Regions from separate parts of the Paenibacillus sp. SAF-068 genome, predicted to be linked through region 1. Evidence: riboswitches for the same ligand, from Rfam matches in the RefSeq annotation. Region 1 holds a riboswitch; the other holds the start of a gene.
The links. Region 1 has a riboswitch for thiamine pyrophosphate ahead of ACTHPG_RS12015 (thiamine phosphate synthase). Riboswitches for the same ligand answer to the same signal wherever they lie in the genome.

Region 2: another riboswitch for thiamine pyrophosphate. It lies ahead of ACTHPG_RS00060 (ABC transporter ATP-binding protein); the one in region 1 lies ahead of ACTHPG_RS12015 (thiamine phosphate synthase).

Annotation. Positions count from the first base shown of each region.
Region 1 covers NZ_JBQCJX010000001.1:2,790,969-2,795,197, reverse strand. Annotated here, with positions in the region: gene ACTHPG_RS12020 (ABC-F family ATP-binding cassette domain-containing protein) at 47-1,597, shown strand; TPP riboswitch at 1,673-1,782, shown strand; gene ACTHPG_RS12015 (thiamine phosphate synthase) at 2,014-2,679, shown strand; gene thiO (glycine oxidase ThiO) at 2,694-3,929, shown strand; gene thiS (sulfur carrier protein ThiS) at 3,926-4,129, shown strand; gene ACTHPG_RS12000 (thiazole synthase) at 4,132-4,229, shown strand, end outside.
Region 2 covers NZ_JBQCJX010000001.1:7,536-11,764, reverse strand. Annotated here, with positions in the region: gene ACTHPG_RS00070 (radical SAM/SPASM domain-containing protein) at 1-603, opposite strand, end outside; gene ACTHPG_RS00065 (aspartate/glutamate racemase family protein) at 734-1,432, opposite strand; TPP riboswitch at 1,664-1,766, shown strand; gene ACTHPG_RS00060 (ABC transporter ATP-binding protein) at 1,928-2,692, shown strand; gene ACTHPG_RS00055 (ABC transporter permease) at 2,679-3,482, shown strand; gene ACTHPG_RS00050 (ABC transporter substrate-binding protein) at 3,531-4,229, shown strand, end outside.

The DNA.
Region 1 (4,229 bases):
AACCATAATAAAAGTAATGTCTAATAGATAGGAGCAACCTCATCTTATGAGTTTATTGTCAGTAGAGAACGTGAGTCACAATTTTGGAGATCGTACGTTATTTAAAAATGTATCGTTTCGTTTACTCGCCGGAGAGCGCGTAGGACTTGTTGGTGCCAATGGTGTTGGTAAATCCACATTAATGAACATCCTTACCGGTAAATTGCTTAAAGACAGTGGAAAAGTGGAATGGACACCTAAGGTCCGTTATGGATACCTGGATCAGCACACGAAGCTTACACCAGGCAAAACGATTCGTGATGTGCTTAAGGATGCTTTCCTTCCGTTGCTCGAATTGGAAAAAGAAATGATGAATATTACAGACCAGATGGCAGATGCAGATCCAGATAAGCTGGAGCAGTTGCTTGAAGAGATGGGCGATATTCAGGAACAACTGGAGCAGGGCGACTTTTATCTGATTGACGTCAAAGTCGAAGAGATGGCCAATGGTCTTGGTTTGTCTGCAATTGGTCTTGATCGAGATGTTGCAGCTCTAAGTGGTGGACAACGTACCAAGGTGTTGCTTGCCAAGCTTCTGCTTGAGAAACCTACAGCTCTGCTACTGGATGAGCCGACCAACTATTTGGATGTAGAGCACATTGAGTGGCTGTCACGTTACCTGAAGGACTACCCGCATGCGTTCCTCTTGATCTCCCATGACACGGAATTCATGAATGAAGTGGTGAATGTTATTTATCATTTGGAATTTGCCAAATTAACCAGATATGCAGCGAACTATAACAAGTTCCTGGAGATGGCTGATATGAACAAAGCCCAGCATATTGATGCGTACGAGAAGCAGCAAGAGTACATCAAGAAGCAGGAAGATTTCATTCAGCGGAACAAGGCGCGTGCTTCAACTTCAGGTCGAGCGAAGAGCCGGGAGAAACAGCTGGACAAGATTGAACGTATTGATCGTCCAGATGAAGCGGCTAAACCAACGTTCAAATTCAAGGATGCTCGCGCGAGCAGTAAAACGGTCTTTGAGGGTATTGATTTTGAAATTGGATATACGTATCCTTTGCTGCCCAAAATGACGATGACGATTGAACGTGGTGAGAAAATTGCCATCGTAGGCTGTAATGGTGTAGGTAAATCGACACTGCTGAAGACCATCCTGGGGAAGATTTCTCCACTGAGTGGAAAGACCTTTTTGGGAGATTATCTCGAAACGGCCTATTTTGAACAGGAAGTTCGCGCTGGCAACATTACGCCGATTGAGGATGTGTGGAATGAGTTTTCACATTTGACTCAGAATGAGGTTCGGGGTCATCTCGCGCGCTGCGGGTTGAAAAATGAACACATTACCCGTCCGCTCAACATGCTGAGTGGTGGAGAGCAAGCCAAGGTTCGTTTATGCAAGCTCTTGATGCGTGAGAGCAACTGGATTCTATTTGATGAGCCAACCAACCATCTGGATGTTACAGCCAAAGCCGAGCTGCAACGGGCCTTGAAAGAATTCAAGGGAACGGTACTGCTGGTTTCTCACGAACCTGATTTTTACGAGGGTTGGGTCACGAAAACATGGAATGTTGAAGAGTGGTCTGAGAAAAACTAGACGATACAAGACCATGTTTAGCAGAAATGACGGTGACAAAAAAATCCGTCTATGGTAACATAGGCTACAACTTCATATGAACACTAGGGGGGCCGCACGATGCGGCTGAGATGGAAGAAAGCGATTCCGGACCCTTTGCACCTGATCTGGATCATACCAGCGTAGGGAAGTGGCAAGCGCGTTTCAGTGAATGACGTGAGCAAACGGCAACTCGAGAGGATTTCAACCGTCTGCTTAGCGAATTGAAACATGCAGTTCCGTGTTTAACAGTATGGCTATAAGTTCTGTAGCTTTTTTACACGAATTGAACTGTATGCATCAGTCAGTCATCTGATCCTATCATTAATACGCAGCCACTCCCCTACGGGAGTGGCTTTTTTTGTGTTTTATTAGAACTCACACCTGGAAGGAGAGGGATGATAACGGCATTTTCTCATGAACATGTTCACGACTCTTTTGAATTGCATGTTGTATCTACGGGTGCAGGGGATCAAGCATCTTTTGTAAATGCTGCAAAGGACGTTTGGCCATGGGTAGATTATATTCACATACGAGAGAAACAACTCCCATGGCAAGACAAGATCGGTTGGGCTGAAAGTCTGTGTAGCGTTGGCGTTCCATCTTGTCGCATCGTTATCAATGGTTCAGAATTGCCGTCACAAAATGCCATCTATGGAGGTGTACATTGGGGGCAAGAGGCTTTGCGCAAGTACAACTCCTACAATAATGTCATAAGCAATGTGCGGCGAATTCGAATGGGTGTATCTGTTCATTCCATCGAGGAGGCAAAAATCGCTGAAGAACGAGGAGCCGATTATCTTTTCTTCGGGCATGTCTACTTAACCAACAGTAAGCCTGATCTGGAACCAAGAGGGATATATGCTCTTGATGAAGTATGCAGAAGTGTCTCCATTCCAGTCATGGCTATCGGGGGCATAGAGCCGGGAAATATTCATGCGATCCGCGCTACAGGTGCACAGGGAGTCGCTGTGATCTCGAATGTATGGTCGAGCGATTTACCGGATCGGGCTGCGGCATCACTAAGGCAGGCTATCAATGCCACAGGAAGTCTGAAGCGCTGAAAGGAGATGAGAGGGTGAAAGATATCGTAACGTGTCAGAATAGGAATCAATTCAGTCATCGACTGAAACCTGAACCGGAATTAAGAAGCAAAAGTGTTGCTGATAGACCGGATAAGATTCGTGCAGAAACAATTATTGTAGGCGGAGGCGTTGTTGGGTGTGCCATTGCATACGAGCTTGCTTCCCGTGGACAGGACGTACTGTTGCTGGAGCGTTCGGCGATTGCAGGAGGCACTTCTTGTGCAGCGGCTGGAATGCTGGCGGCAGATAGTGAGGATTTTGTTCATCCCTTGATGGCTAAGCTTGCCAGGCAAAGTAGGCAGTTACTTATGGAGCAACAAGTGCTTATGGCTACCCTCAGCGAGGTAGAGGTTGGACTGCAACGCCATGGATTTCTCACTCCTTTTCGATCTTACAGCGAATTAAGCCGCTATAAGAACAATCGGAATTCTGGTGTGTCTGCTGATGAGGTGTGGTGGGATCGGTCCGTCGTGCAACAGGAGGCATCATGGCTTAACAGAGATACGTATGGAGCCTACTACAGACCTTACGAGAGTGAGATTCTTCCAATCCATTTAACGAAGGCCTACGCCGAATCCGCTCAATCAATGGGAGCGCGGATTATGGAGGAGATACAGGATATACGTGTGCAAGCAAACGAACACGGCGTGCAGGGGATCACTACATCAATCGGCGAGATGAAATGCAATCATGTCATTATAGCGGCTGGATTACAGAGTGAAGCATTGATGAGACAGGTGAATCTGAGCTTGCCTGTGTGGTCGGTAAAAGGTGAAATAGCCGCCGTTCAGTTCTCGGATGAACATGCAGCGTACAGACCTGACAGAACGGTGTATGCAGAGGATATCTATATTGTTCCCAAAGCCAATGGCGAAGTTTGGCTCGGAGCAACTAGTCTGCCAGGCAGAACGGACCTGAACGTTTCTGTACAGAGTGTTCAGAAGTTGCTAACAGCGGCAACCCACTGGGTACCCGGGATGAAAGAAGCGCGATTCATGCGAGCGTGGGCAGGTGTTAGACCGGCAACTCCAGATGGTTTGCCCTATATTGGTACATGCAAGAGTATACCCGGGTTGTTCGCCGCCTGTGGGCATTATCGCAACGGTATCTTGCTTAGTGCGATAACAGGCAGGCTTATCGCGGAGTTAATCGCTGGCAAAAGCTCAGAAGAACTCGGAATTGAGGCGCTGAGCCCTGAGCGATTGAACAGAGAGGGAGTGGTGCAGTGAATATCATCGTTAACGGTCAACGGATGGAGATTGAAGACAGCTTGAATCGAGTGGATAAATTGCTCCGATCATTTGACCTGCAAGTTAAGACTATAGTTGTAGAGTTAAACAGGCATATCTTAACGCGTGAGTATCATGAGACAACGGCGTTAAGAGAAGGCGATCGAATCGAGATTGTACATTTTGTAGGAGGCGGTTGATGATGTTGAACATTGGAAAGTATACATTTGAGTCCAGATTGTTACTCGGAACTGGCAAATTTTCGGATCTGGAAGTGCAAAGTCAGGCTGTGAAAGCATC
Region 2 (4,229 bases), 2.8 Mb from region 1:
CTCATGGTCCTGATTCAGATATACATTCGGGGCAATTTTGACCCCGCTGCCTGGAACTACTTTTTCCTCAATGCGAAAATCCAGATTGAACTCACGTTCCAGCACTTCTAGTGTCTCCCGATTACGATTCATCTGAGCATTCGTAAAGTTATCCTGCGTCAGATTCCATAGGCGGAATGAGATGATGACATTGTGTTTCACTGCCTGGTGTACAAAAGACAGAATGTTGCTCAGATATCCGTCACGGTCGGTTGAACCTTCATGCCCATCGAAGCTGTGCAGGGAGAAATTCATCTGCCGCAGCGCCGGTTTGCCAAGCAATTTATGCTGAGTCTTGGGCAGCAGTGTACCATTCGTTGTAATGTTCACCTTGAGTCCCTTCTCATGTGCGGAATCAAGCAGCAGATCTATTTTGGGATGCAACAAGGGTTCGCCTTTGACATGTAGATAGATATGGCTGGTATGTGGTTTAACTTGATCCAGTATATTGTTGAAGACTTCAGGGTCAATGAAACCTTTGGCGCGCTGTGTCTGCGGACAGAAGCTGCATGCCAGATTACAGATACTTGTGATCTCAATATATACTTTTTTGAACGTTTTCAACTCGGGTCCCCATTCTGCCTAGGAGGGAGAACACTCCCGCCTGCATTTGTGATCCGGCCAATATGCGCCATCCCTATTATATCGAGTTCGTAAGCCGAGGTAAATCAGAGAACAGATTTATCTGGTTGTGTCAAAATGATTTCGCTAGTGCCAAATGGACAGATTCAATCGCATGAATACGTGTTGTATCAAATAATGGAACTTCTGAATCTTCTAGTTTTACTAATAATCCAATTTCAGTGCAACCTAATATGATCCCCTCAGCTCCATCATCAACTAGCCTTTGGATCACCTTTTTATAATAATCCCTTGATAAGGGCTCAATTTTCCCTAAACATAATTCCTCGTATATTATTTTATTGATAACTTTTCTATCCTCTTCATTCGGTATCAAAACCTTAATACCATTAAATTCAATTCGACTCTTATAAAAGTCTTGTTCCATCGTATATTTTGTGCCGAGTAAACCAACCGTACTTATTTGGGACTTATGAATTTGATTTGCTGTTGAATCAGCAATATGTACGATGGGTAATGTCACTTTTCCTTCAATATGTTTAATCACTTTATGCATCGTATTTGTACAAATTACAATCATCTCTGCTCCTGCCTTTTCCAAAGACTGCGCAGCATTCCCTAATATTTCACCAGCACTTTCCCAATCACCTTCAGCTTGATAACGCTCGATCTCCTCAAAATCCACGCTATATAAAATGCATTTGGCTGAATGCAATCCTCCCAATTTATTTTTCACTTCTTCATTAATAATTCGATAATATTCTAACGATGACTCCCAGCTCATTCCACCAATAAGGCCAATCGTTTTCATATACACTCCCCCTTCCATTTAATAGATCCCGAAAGCAGTATATAGAAATTCAATAGATATTGTATCGTATCCATTTTGTTAAATAAACCCACCCCAGTAAGAGGAGTAGAGGGACCTGGAGCAATTCCGGAATTCACGGAAGCGAAGATCAGTATTCACATTCTTTTCGAGCGCCCCCTTTACATTCCACTTGCATGTGATATATGCTGAACACACAACTGCATATCTTGAACAATGCACTAGGGGAGCCTTGCGGCTGAGACGAATATGACTATTCGGACCCTTTGAACCTGATCTGGATCATACCAGCGGAGGGAAGTGGAGCGGCCTTTGGGTAAGCGGAATTTTATCATGGATATGTGAAGATAAATTGCGGATTTAACTTACAGACCCACTCATTTCTCCGGAAATGGGTGGGTCTTTTTATGCTCTTTTGCAGAGGCACGGTATGCCTTAGTTATTCTAGCGGTCTGACTTGAAAGGGGTGCGAATCAGATGACCAACCAGGTAACGATGAAGAACATTAGCTTCGCTTTTCCCGAAAAAAAAGAATCCGTGCTCACCAATGTGTCGCTTCAGGTACATCAAGGAGAATTTGTCTCGCTCATCGGCTCCAGCGGATCAGGCAAAAGCACGCTCTTCAAGCTGCTCGCAGGCTTGCTTGAGCCAACCGTTGGCACCATCGATATAGCTGATGTACCGCGAGGGGAACGGCTTGGAAGAGTCGCCTATATGCCGCAGAAAGATCTGCTGTTGTCCTGGCGGACCGTCATGGAGAACTGCATGCTGCCTGCGGAGCTAGCACCCCACCGACAGGACAAAGACAAGCTACGGGCCAACATCATGGCAGGATTGGCAAGGTTCGACCTAGCGGGTTATGAACAGGCCTATCCAGATGAATTGTCCGGCGGCATGCGGCAGCGCGTGGCACTGCTTCGCACCGTACTCACAGGCGGTCAGCTCATGTTGCTGGATGAACCCTTCGGTGCACTCGACGCCTTAACCAAACGAGAAATGCATCGCTGGTTGTTGGATCTGTGGGAGGGCTTTGGCCAAACTGTTCTGTTCATTACCCATGACATTGAAGAAGCCCTGCTGTTAAGTGACCGTATCATTCTGTTAACTCCAGGAGGGCATAGTCAACATTTGCGAGAGATGACGGTTCCTTTGCCACGTCCAAGGCATTCGGACATGATCTACGAACCAGCTCTTGTGCAGATGAGACGACAACTGGAGGAACAATTGCATGCAAAGGAATAGTTGTAAGGCCAGCGTCTGGACGTGGTGTTCGAAGCGGCTCTCCCAATACGGCTTGTTTGTTGTACTCTTGCTTTTATTACTGGCGGCCTGGGAAGCGATTGTGCGTATGGGATGGGTGCCTTCGTTTATTATTCCGGCACCAACAGCCATCGTAGGCTCACTGATTGAGCATCGTCGTCTGCTGCTGACCATCCATCTGCCTGCTACCTTTATGGAGGTTGCGGTTGGTTTTGGAATATCCATAGTGACCGGAATTACGCTGGCAACAGGCATGCATATGAATCGATCGATTGAAAAGGCTTTGTATCCCTTCATCGTGATCAGCCAGACCATCCCGTTGATTGCCCTGTCCCCCGTATTCATCCTGTGGTTTGGCTACACATTGTGGAGCAAAGTCGCCGTGGTGTTCCTGATTGCGTTCTTCCCTATTGTAGTCAGTACATACGATGGACTCCGCCGAGGCGATCCCGAGCAGCGTGAACTGCTGCTCACCATGGGCGCCAGCAAGTGGGATATTTTTTGCAAACTCCAGGTTCCGCTGGCACTTCCCTCTTTTTTCTCGGGGCTAAAGATGTCTGTGGTGTACTGCGTGGTTGGGGCAACGATTGGGGAATGGCTCGGTGGCAGCAAAGGTCTTGGCTACTTCAGCCGCCGCATGTCCAGCAACATGAACACGGATGCAATGTTCGCAGCTATTATGCTGTTATCCCTGCTGGGTATCGTTTTATTTGCACTGATTGCCTGGCTCGAGAAACGGTTTGGCACACGGCGCCATGGAGAAAAAAAGTAGTTGGTTAAAAAGCTACAAACCAAAACGATGAAATGAGGAAATTCATTTATGACTAACAAAGGCATATACTCCCTGCTTCCCATTATGCTCATAAGCCTAATGCTGATCGTTAGCGGATGTGGAATCACGGGTGCTGACAAAAACACACCAACAACAGATTCGAAAACCAATGCACAGCAAGCAGACCCGCCTGTAACAGAGCCGGCATCAGATGCTAAAGATAAACTGTCCATCATGCTCGACTGGTACCCGAATGCAGTACATTCCTTCATCTATGTTGCTCAGGAAAAAGGATACTTTGCAGACCAAGATCTCGATGTCGACATTCAGATGCCTGCGGATACCAATGATTCACTCAAACTTGTTGCTGCCGGTAAAATTGATCTGGCTCTAAGCTATCAGCCCCAAATCCTGCTCGCACGTGGCGAGAACATTCCTGTGCGTTCCATTGCTGCTGTTGTTCGACACCCGCTTGTGCATCTGTTGACTGAGGCGAATGCCAACGTGAGTTCACCCAAAGATCTGGATGGAAAAACAGTGGGTTACTCTTCGATTCCGCTGTATGACGTGATGGTACGTACGATGATCAGCCACGATGGTGGCAACCCGGATAACATGAATCTGGTCGACGTTGGGTTCGATCTGATTCCTTCCCTGGCTTCCGGACAGGCGGATGCGATTATGGGTGGTTTTATTAACCATGAACAATTGATTTTGGAGAAAGAAGGCCATGCCATGAAGTCCATT